2 regions of the Cellulomonas olei genome follow, and region 2 is predicted to be linked to the other one. Evidence: predicted binding sites of a transcription regulator. Region 2 holds the regulator's gene; the other holds the start of a gene.
The links. Region 2 encodes LexA, which represses DNA repair genes until DNA is damaged. Its sites were predicted from a motif close to TCGAACANNTGTTCGA; they were not measured.
Positions count from the first base shown of each region.

Region 1: uvrA (excinuclease ABC subunit UvrA) is a predicted target of LexA. The motif match lies at 1,820-1,835, and genes of this name have one in related genera.

Region 1 covers NZ_JBCLVN010000045.1:35,098-40,514, reverse strand. The annotation lists gene uvrA (excinuclease ABC subunit UvrA) at 1-1,789, opposite strand, end outside; gene AAHH18_RS13600 (glycoside hydrolase family 15 protein) at 1,890-3,812, shown strand; gene AAHH18_RS13595 (MBL fold metallo-hydrolase) at 3,809-4,534, shown strand; gene AAHH18_RS13590 (DUF4190 domain-containing protein) at 4,683-5,417, shown strand, end outside.
Region 2 covers NZ_JBCLVN010000055.1:9,212-14,628, forward strand. The annotation lists gene AAHH18_RS15025 (LysR family transcriptional regulator) at 1-102, opposite strand, end outside; gene AAHH18_RS15030 (aminotransferase class V-fold PLP-dependent enzyme) at 184-1,248, shown strand; gene lexA (transcriptional repressor LexA) at 1,358-2,098, opposite strand; gene AAHH18_RS15040 (LysM peptidoglycan-binding domain-containing protein) at 2,393-2,830, shown strand; gene AAHH18_RS15045 (DUF6544 family protein) at 3,287-4,435, opposite strand; gene AAHH18_RS15050 (MarR family winged helix-turn-helix transcriptional regulator) at 4,432-4,893, opposite strand; gene nrdR (transcriptional regulator NrdR) at 5,077-5,417, shown strand, end outside.

The sequences.
Region 1 (5,417 bases), on a different contig from region 2:
GGTACGCCCCCGTGACCGACTCGCGCGACGCGAGCAGGCCCTTCAGGTCGCCCGAGTGCACGACGCGGCCGCCGTGCTCCCCCGCGCCCGGGCCGACGTCGACGATCCAGTCCGCGGTGCGGATGGTGTCCTCGTCGTGCTCGACCACGATGAGCGTGTTGCCGAGGTCGCGCAGCCGGGTGAGCGTGTCGATGAGGCGGCGGTTGTCCCGCTGGTGCAGGCCGATCGACGGCTCGTCCAGGACGTACAGCACGCCCACCAGGCCGGAGCCGATCTGGGTGGCCAGCCGGATGCGCTGCGCCTCGCCGCCGGACAGCGTGGCGGCGGCGCGCATGAGCGAGAGGTAGTCGAGGCCGACGTCGAGCAGGAAGCCGAGCCGCGCCTGGATCTCCTTGAGCACCTGCTCGGCGATCTGCCGCTCGCGCACCCCGAGCTCGAGGGCGTCGAGGAACTCCTTGGCCTCCCGGATCGGCAGGGCGCACACGTCGGCGATGGACTTGCCGCCGACGAGCACCGCGAGCACCTCGGGCTTGAGGCGCGCGCCCTCGCACACGGGGCACGGCACCTCCCGCATGAAGGCCTCGTACTTCTCCTTGCTCCACTCCGACTCGGTCTCGGAGTGGCGGCGCTCCAGGAACGTCACGACGCCCTCGAAGCCGGTGGAGTACTGCCGCTCGCGCCCCCAGCGGTTGCGGTACTTCACGTGCACCTGGTGGTTCTCGCCGTACAGCACGGCCTTGCGCGCACGCTCCGGCAGGGCGCGCCACGGCTTGTCCATCGAGAACCCGAGGTCGTCCGCCAGCGCGGAGAGCACCCGCTCGAAGTACTCCGAGGAGATCTGCGCCCACGGCGCCACCGCCCCGTCGCGCAGCGAGAGGTCCTCGTCCGGGACCACGAGCTCCGGGTCGACCTCCAGGCGCGAGCCGATGCCGGTGCACTCCGGGCACGCGCCGTACGGCGCGTTGAAGGAGAACGTCCGCGGCTCGATCTCCTCCAGCGTGAGCTGGTGGTCGTTGGGGCAGGCGCGGTTCTCGGAGAACCGCCGCTCGCGCTCCGGGTCGTCCGGGTCCAGGTCCACCATCTCGGCCACGAGCAGCCCGCCGGCGAGCCCGAGGGCCGTCTCCACGGAGTCGGTCAGCCGGCGCTGCACGCCCTCGCGGGCGACGAGGCGGTCGACCACCACCTCGATGTCGTGCTTGAGCTTCTTCTCGAGCGTCGGCGGCGACGCGAGCTGGACCACCTCGCCGTCCACGCGCGCACGGGCGAAGCCCTTCGCCTGCAGCTCCTTGAACAGGTCCGCGTACTCGCCCTTGCGGCCGCGGACCACCGGCGCCAGGACCTGGTACCGCGTGCCCTCGGGCAGCTCGAGCAGCCGGTCGACGATCTGCTGCGGGGTCTGGGCGGTCACCCGCTCCCCGCAGACCGGGCAGTGCTGCGTCCCGGCGCGCGCGAACAGCAGGCGCAGGTAGTCGTAGACCTCGGTGATGGTGCCGACGGTCGACCGCGGGTTGCGGTTGGTCGACTTCTGGTCGATCGACACCGCGGGCGACAGCCCTTCGATGAAGTCGACGTCGGGCTTGTCCATCTGCCCGAGGAACTGCCGGGCGTACGCGGACAGCGACTCGACGTACCGCCGCTGGCCCTCCGCGAAGATCGTGTCGAACGCCAGCGACGACTTGCCCGACCCCGACAGCCCGGTGAAGACGATGAGCCTGTCGCGCGGGAGGTCCAGGTCGACGTTGCGCAGGTTGTGCTCGCGGGCCCCCTGGACCACCAGTCGATCGTTCACGCGCGCCATGCTACGGCGGACCTCCGACAACCGCACATGTGTTCGAACGGTGTGCGACGGCGTGCTCGCGCGACGTCGCAGGTCGCCGCATGATGGGGCGGTGCCCGCGCAGCCCCCCGCCGTGACCGACGCCACGCCCGAGCCGACACCCCGGGCCCCCCTCGCCGCCGGCGCGCCGCCGGACCCGGCGACCCCCCTCGCGGAGTACGCCGTCCTGGGCGACGGCCGCACCGCGGCGCTGGTCTCCCGCTCCGGGTCGGTCGACTGGTGGTGCGCCCCGCGGTTCGACTCCCCCGCCGGGTTCGCGGCGCTGCTCGGCGGCCCGGAGCACGGGCGCTGGCTGCTCACGGCACCGGACGCGACGTCGGTGCGGCGCCGCTACCTCGGCGACTCGTTCGTCCTCGAGACGACGTTCCGGACGCCGACGGGGACGGCGGTGCTGCTCGACGCGATGCCGCTGGGAGACGGCCGGTGCGACCTGGTGCGCCACCTGACCGTGACGGAGGGCACCGTGCGGGTGCGCCACGAGTGGGTGGTCCGCTACGGCTACGGGGCGGTCACGCCGTGGGTGCACCGCGTCACCGACCCCGACGGGCGCGAGGCCGTCCAGGCGGTGGCGGGCCCCGACAGCCTGCTGCTGCGCGGCGACCGGCTGCCCCGGCCGCAGCGCACGGCGGGCGGCCACCGCGCGCACGTCGACGAGGTGGACATGTCCGAGGGCGAGAGCCTCGAGCTGTCGCTCACGTGGGCGCCGTCGTGGCTGCCCGTGCCGCGCGCGCCCCGCCTCGAGCACCGCGTCGAGGCGACCGAGCACCGCTGGGGTGCGTGGGCGCGCGCCGCCCGGTACGAGGGGCGCTACCGGGCCGCGGTGGTCCGGTCCCTGCTCGTGCTGCGCCTGCTGACCGACGCGCAGACCGGCGGCATCGTGGCCGCCGCGACGACGTCCCTGCCGGAGGACCTGGGCGGCGAGCGCAACTGGGACTACCGGTACTGCTGGCTGCGCGACGCCGCGATGACGCTCGAGGCCCTGCTCGAGCACGGGTACCGCTCCGAGGCCCAGGCGTGGCGGCAGTGGCTGCTGCGCGCCGTCGCGGGCGACCCCGAGGACGTGCAGATCATGTACGGGGTGGACGGCTCGCGGGAGCTGCCCGAGCGGACGCTCGACCACCTGCCGGGCTACGCCGGCTCGCGTCCCGTGCGCGTGGGCAACGCGGCCGTCGGCCAGGTGCAGAACGACGTGCTCGGGGAGGTGATGTGCGCGCTGCACCTCGCCCGGGCCGCGGGGGTCGAGGAGAGCGCCGACTCGTGGTCGCTCCAGGTCCGCCTGGTCGACCACCTGTGCGGCGCGTGGCGCCGACCCGACTCCGGGATCTGGGAGGTGCGCGGCGCGCCGCGGCACTTCACGCACTCCAAGGTCATGGCGTGGGCGGCGCTCGACCGGGCGGTCCGCGCCGTCGAGGAGCACGGGCTCCCGGGGCCGGTGGAGCGCTGGCGGCGCGAGCGCGACGCGGTGCACGCCGACGTGCTGGCCCACGGGTGGCACGCCGGCCGCGGCACGTTCGTGCAGCACTACGGCGCCGAGCACACGGACGCCTCCCTGCTCCAGCTCGTCCAGGTCGGGTTCCTGCCGCCCGACGACCCGCGGCTGCTCGCCACGGTCGCCGCCGTCCGCGACGAGCTCGAGGTCGCACCCGGCCTCCTGCACCGGTACCGGACGGACCGCACGGACGACGGCCTGCGCGGCGGCGAGCACCCGTTCCTCGCCTGCTCCGGCTGGCTCGCCGACGCCCTCGCGCGGCAGGGCGACGTGGCGGGGGCGACGGCGGTCCTCGACGTGCTGACCTCGCTGCCGGGGGACCTCGGGCTGCTCGCCGAGGAGTTAGACCCGGGGACCGGGCGGATGATGGGCAACCTCCCCCAGGCCCTGTCGCACCTCGCGCTCGTCCGCGCCGCGCACAGCCTGGACGAGGCGCTCGTCCGGGGCGCGTCCGCGCAGCCGTCCGGGACGGCGGACCGGCCGTGACCGGGCCCGTGGCGGCGTCCGGCTACACGGGCGACGTCGTGACCGGCGGGCCGGCGGACGTGCGGGTGCTCGACGAGGTCGTGCTGCGGAAGGTGTCGGTCGGGCCGATGGACAACGCGGCCTACACGCTGGTCTGCCGCCGCACGGGCGCCCAGCTGCTCGTGGACGCGGCCGCGGAGCCCGGGCGGCTGCTCGCGCTCGTGTGGGACGGCTCGCCCGCGGGACGGCTCGACCTCGTGGTGACGACCCACCGTCACGCCGACCACCTCGGGGCCCTCGCCGCCGTGCTGGACGCCACGGGCGCGGCGCACGCCGCCGGCGCGGACGACGCCGCCGCCGTGGCCGCCGGGGCGGGCACGACGCCCCCGCGGCCGCTGCGGCACGGCGACGCGCTGGAGGTCGGAGCCGTCGCGCTGGAGGTGGTGGCCCTGCGCGGCCACACGCCCGGCGCGGTGGCGCTGGCCTACCGGGAGCCGGACCGGGTGCGCGCGGACGGTGCGGTGCCGGGCCGCGTGCACCTCCTCACCGGCGACTCGCTCTTCCCGGGCGGCCCCGGGCGCACGGCGGACCCGGCGGCGTTCGCGGCGCTCATGACGGACCTCGAGCAGCGGGTGTTCGGCCGCTTCGGGGACGACACGTGGGTGTACCCGGGCCACGGGCGCGACACCACGCTCGGCGCCGAGCGACCCCACCTGGCGGCCTGGCGCGCACGCGGCTGGTGAGCGCGGCGGCCGGTTCACGGCCCGACCCGCGGAAGCCCTGCCGGGAGCGGGGACCACGGTGCACAATCGGTACGAACCCGGCGTCCCGGCCGCGTCGTGGTCTGCGATAGTGACCGACGGCATCGTCAGCAGCACCGGAGGGACACCCATGTCGAACGACGGCACCGCCACGCCCGGCCAGGAGGGCCCCGAGCCGTCCCCGTGGTCCGCACCGGGGGCGGGTGACGAGCGCCCTGCGGCGCCCGCCCCCTCCGGCTACGAGGCGGACGCCGCCGCCGGACCGGCCCCCTCCGGCTACGAGGCCCCGACGGCGTCCTGGCCCTCCGCCCCCGGGACTCCGCCCGCCGGGGACCCGGCCGCCGAGCAGCCGGGCTCCGGCCCCGCCGGCGGGTACGGCCCGCCCGCGTACGGCGCGCCCGCGTACGGCGCGCCCGGGTACGGGCAGCCCGGCTCCCCGCAGGCGGGGTACCCGCAGGCGGGGTACCCGCAGCCCGGCGGCGAGCAGCCCGCGGCACCGCAGCCCGGGTACGGCCCGGCCGGCCAGCCCGGGTACGGCGGGTACCCGCAGCCGACCGGTCCCTCGCAGCCCGCAGGCGGGTTCCCGGCCGGCCCGGGGGCGGGCGGCTACCCGCCGCCCCCCGGTGGCGGCTACCCGCAGGCCCCGTACGGCGGCGGGCAGTACCCCGCGCCGCAGGCCCGCGGGACGGACGGCGTCTCCATCGCGGCGCTCGTCACCGGCGTGCTCATGATGGGCGTCGTACCGATCGTCCTGGGCATCCTCGGCCTGAACCGCACCAAGAAGAACGGCACGCAGGGCCGCGGGCTCGCCATCGCCGGCATCGTCCTGGGCGCGCTGGAGATCCTCGGCGCGATCGCGATCGCG
Region 2 (5,417 bases):
CTGCGTCAGCCCGAGGGCGCGCGCGGCGGCGGTCACGCTGCCGGTGTCGTGCACCGCGCGGACGAGGCGGAGGGCGGCGGCGTCGAGCGGTCGGGGCGACATCCTCGGAGCATAAGTTAGACGCATGGGTACGGGAGAAACTGGCGCTTGTCCGCATGAGCGTCTCCGGGCAGAGTCTCCGGCATGCGATCCCTCGACGAGCTCCGCGCCGACTTCGACCCCGCGCCGGGCTACCTGAACGCCGCGACCGCGGGCGTCGCGCCGCGGCGGACGGTGCAGGCGCTCCGGGACGACCTGGACCGCTGGGGCGGCGGCCGGCTCGACGTGCCGGGCTACGAGGCGGCCGTCCGCGCCGCGCGCGCGTCGTTCGCGCACCTCGTGGGCCTGCCCGTGGCACGCGTCGCGATCGGGTCGCAGGTCTCGGCGATGACCTCGCTCGTCGCGGGCTCCCTCCCGGACGGCGCGCGGGTCGTCTGCGTGGACGGCGACTTCACGTCCGTGGTGTTCCCGTTCCTCGCGCAGGGCGACCGGATCCGGGTCGAGCACGTGCCGGCCGCGCGGCTGGCCGAGGCGGTCGTGCCCGGCGTGGACCTCGTGGCCTACGCACTGGTCCAGTCGGCCACGGGGGAGGTGCTCGACGACGAGGCCGTGGTCGCGGCGGCGCGCTCGGCCGGTGCCCGCACGCTGTGCGACCTGACGCAGGCGGCCGGGTGGCTCCCCGTGGACGCGGGCCGGTACGACGTGTCCGTCACGGCCGCGTACAAGTGGCTCTGCGCCCCGCGCGGCACCGGGTTCCTCACCGTGCGCGAGGAGGCGCAGGACGGGCTGCGACCCGCGCAGGCGGGCTGGTACGCCGGCGAGGACCCGTGGGCCTCCTGCTACGGGCCCGCGATGCACCTGGCGTCCGACGCGCGCCGGTACGACGTCTCCCCGGCCTGGCAGGCCTGGCTCGGTGCCGCGGAGTCGCTCGACGCGTTCGCCACGACCGACCCCGCCGCCGTGCGGGCGCACGGGGTCGGCCTCGCGGACGCCCTCCGCGCGGGGCTGGGCCTGGAGCCCGGCGGGTCCGCCGTCGTCAGCCTCGCGGACCCGGACGGCAGCCGCCTGGCCGCCCTGGGCGCGGTCGGGTGCCGCGTGGCCGGGCGCGCCGGGCGCGTCCGGCTCGCCTTCCACGTCTGGAACGACGAGGAGGACGTCGCGCGCGCCCTCGCGGCGCTGACGCCGTCGGGCGGGGACGCTGCGGCCTGAGCGCGGCGGGTCGCCCGAGGGGCGGTCGACGTCCGCGGGCGTCCCCGGCCCGGTGGTCCGGGCGGGCGCCGCCGCCGCCGAGGTCCGGGCGGCGTCGCGGCGGGCGCCGCTACAGCGCGCGCAGCACCGAGACGACGCGGCCGAGCACCTGGGCGTGGTCGCCGTCGATCGGCGAGTACGCGGGGTTCTGCGGCATCAGCCAGACGTGGCCGTCGGTGCGCTTGAGCGTCTTGACGGTCGCCTCGCCGTCGAGCATCGCGGCGACGATCTCGCCGTTCTCGGCCACGGGCTGGCGGCGGACGACGACCCAGTCGCCGTCGCAGATCGCGGCGTCGACCATCGAGTCGCCGACGACCTTGAGCAGGAACAGGTCGCCGGCGCCGACGAGCTGGCGGGGGAGCGGGAAGACGTCCTCGACCAGCTGCTCGGCGAGGATGGGCCCGCCGGCGGCGATCCGGCCGACCACCGGCACGTAGGCCGCCTCGGGCGCGCCGTCGCGGGGGGCGCTGTCCTCGTCGCCGAGGCCCGCGACGCCCGGCAGGGGGGCGACGCCGCGCGAGTCGTCCGGCTGGACGACCTCGATGGCGCGCGGCCGGTTGGGGTCGCGTCGCAGGTAGCCCTTGCGCTCGAGCGCGGTCAGCTGGTGCTTGACGCTCGACGGGCTCGTGAGGCCGACGGCGTCGCCGATCTCGCGCATGCTCGGCGGGTAGCCGCGGGACTCGACAGAGGCCCGCACGGTCTCCAGCACCAGGCGCTGCCTCGGGGTCAGCCCGTCGCCCTCGGCGTCGAGCTCGACCACGGCAGGCCCGTCTGCCGCGCCCGCCGTCGCGCCGGATCCCTCGATGGCCATCTCCGCTCCCGTCTCCGTGGCGCCGGTGCCTGCCGCACCCGTCCGCCGAGCCGGGCGACCGCGCAGGTCACGGGGCTGCGGACCCACCCGGCGGCGTCCGCCCGGCGGTCGTGTCAGACCCTCGTGGTGCGCTGTTCCCGACGTCCCCGAGCGTAGGGCGCGCGGACGGGTGGATCAAACACCTGTTCGATCGTGTCTCGACATCGCGCTCCGGGTGTGGTTCAGTTCGTACAGACGTTCGAACGAACAGGTGTTCGGCGGGTCGCGAGGCGGCCCAGGAGGGAAGTGGTGGAGATGAGCGCCATCGCAGTGCAGCCGCGACTCGGGACGCGTCCCGTGGCCGAGCGGCCGGCCCGTCCTCGTCCTGCCGCGGTGGGCCCGGTGACGGCGCGGTCCGCCGGCCGGGAGCGCACCGCCGCGCGTCCGTCCGCCGCCCCCGAGGCGACGCTGCACCTGACGCGCCGGGGTCGTGCGGTCCTGCTCGTCCTGGCCCTGCTCGTGGTGCTCGGAGGGGTCGTCGGTGGCCGCGCGGTGGCGGACGGTCCGCAGCAGGCGACCGAGGTCACGACCCACGCCGTGGTGGCCGGCGAGACGCTCTGGCAGATCGCCGCCGACGTGGCGGCCCCGGGCGAGGACGTGCGCGACGTCGTGCTGTGGCTCCAGGAGCTCAACGGACTGCCGGACGCCTCGCTGATGGCGGGTCAGGTGCTGCTGCTGCCTGCGGGCTCCTGACCTGCTGGTCCGGTGCATCCGGGCCGCCGTGAATAACGGCACAGGACGCTTGCGTAATTGGGACGCCTGCCTCTACTGTGGTGCCACCTCGAACGGCTGGCTGGGGGGCTCGCCGCGAGGGACGCGTCGTCGCCGGCACCGTGGGTTCGTCCCGCCGCCCGGCGCGAGGCGTGCAGCAACCGTCCGCGCGAGGCGAGTCGCCCGGACGAGACGGGACGGGGGCGTCCCCACGGGGGTGGCCGCACACGCGGCCACCCCCGTCGTCATGTCCGGCCCGGGCGCACGAGTCCCGGCAGCACGGGCAGCTCCGCTGCCCGGTGCGCCTCGGGGCGGGTCGACGTCGCGGCGTCGCCGCGCTGGGTCGGATGCTCGGCGTCGCCGCGCTGGGTCGGATGCTCGGCGTCGCCGCGCTGGGTCGGATCCTCGGCGTCACCGCGTCGGCGCGACGTCCGGGCGTCACCGCGCCGGTGCGACGTCGTCCAGCACCATCTCGGCGTAGCGGAACGGCTCGCCCGTGCTCGGGTGCCACATCGCGGCGGCCGCCGACGGCAGCCGGCGCCCGTGGTGCACCGCGTAGCCGTCCACCGGTGTCGACCAGCGCTCGCGTGTGAACGACCGCCCGTCGCGCGTGGCGCGGAAGCGGTCGTCGGAGACGAAGTCCACGAGGTCGCCGTCCTCGTCGAACTCGAGCACCGCCCGCACGGAGTGTCCGCCCTGCCGGTACGTCCCCCGCACGCGGCGCGCGTCGAGCTCCTCCCACGTCACGGGTGCGGCGAGCAGCGCGGACGGCGCCATCAGGCAGAGGTCGTTGAACAGCGTCACCGTCTCGCTCCGGTCCATCGCCGGGCCCGCGCCGCGCAGGACGGGGACGACGGAGAGCAGGTCACCCCGCATGGTGGCCCTGCCCTCGGTCAGCACGTGCAGCACGTCGACCGGGAGCCCCGCCGCGGTGGCGTCCAGCAGGAAGTGCCGGGTGGGGCGGGGGCCGGCGGTGTCCACCTGCTCGCCGGTGAAGGTCATCCACCGGTCGGACGGCCCGCTGCGGATCCGGCCGTGCAGCGTCACGCGCACGGCGGTCACCGGCGGGCGACCGACGCTGTCGGTGCGCCGCAGGTAGCGGGCGACGGCGGCCGGGAGCGTCGCGAGGTCGTCCGCGGTGACGGCGCCCGCCCGGTCGGCGTCGGCCCGGACGTCGGCTGCGGCGAGGGCGGCCGCGACGCCGCGGCGGTACCGCGCGCGGGCGGACCGGTGCCCCGTCGCGCACCACCCGTGCAGGACCGCGATCCCGAGCACGACGTTCGCGAGGGTGCCCCAGCGGGCGTCGCCGTGCGACACCACGAGCACCTGGGACGCCACGACCGCGACCGCGCCGGTCCGCCACCAGGTCGGCCGGTCGGCGATCAGGGCGGCGCCGGCCCCGATGAGGAGCACCGCCGTGGCGAGCCACGCGAGGCCCTCCGCCGACCCGACCGCCGGGGGTGCGGCGTCGCCGGCCAGGCCCGGACCTCCGGGTGTGGCGGCGAGCACGAGCAGGTGCGCCGCGCCGTGCGCCACCGCGAGCGCGCCCACGGCGAGGTGGACAGTGCTCCTGGGTCGGCCGGTCACGCGGGGGTCCTCCCGTCGGCGAGCGCGGCGAGGCACCGGCCCACGAGGTCGGCGAGCCGGGCCAGGTCGGCGTCGTCGAGGCCGGCGAACACCCGCGCGACGAGCCCCTGCTGCTGGGCGACCGCGGCGGGGGAGTCGAACAGCTCGGCGACCCGCGGTGTGGTGCGCAGGCGCGTGGCCCGGCGGTCCGCCGGGTCGGGGACCAGGTCCACCAGGCCGCGACGCTGGAGCTGCAGCGCGATCTGCTTGACGTTCTGCCGTGAGGTGCCGACGACCTCCGCGGCGCGCGTCAGCGTCGGGTGCTCGCCCGGGAAGCCGCGCACGAGCACCGCGAGCAGCAGCCACTGCCGGCTCGTGACGCCGTAGCCGGTGAGGGCCTCGTCCGTGTGGCGCGTCAGGTGCTGCCCGAGCACGAACAGCGTCCCGAACAGCTCCGCCTCGTCTGCCGCGCGCGTCATGTGCGTAAGGTATTACGGATCGCGCGGGTCCCGCGGGGGACGGAGGTCCCTCCGTGGGACGTCCCGGGGCCGGGACGGTGTTGCACCGGGTGCGGCGCCGGTCCTACCGTGTCCCGGTCGTCCGGGAGGGCGCGGCGCCCGCCGCCGTGCCGGCCGCACGACCCGGACCTGCTGGAGGCCCTCATGCACTGCCCGTTCTGCCGCCACGCGGACTCGCGCGTCGTCGACTCCCGCACGTCGGACGACGGTCTGTCCATCCGCCGACGCCGGCAGTGCCCGCAGTGCAACCGCCGGTTCACGACGATCGAGACGGCCAGCCTCTCCGTGGTGAAGCGGTCCGGGGCCACGGAGCCGTTCAGCCGCGAGAAGATCGTGAACGGCGTCCGCAAGGCGTGCCAGGGCCGGCCGGTGAGCGAGGACGACCTCGCGCTGCTGGCGCAGCGGGTCGAGGAGACGCTGCGCGCGAGCGGGTCCGCGGAGCTGGACGCCTACGAGATCGGCCTCGCGATCCTCGGGCCGCTCCG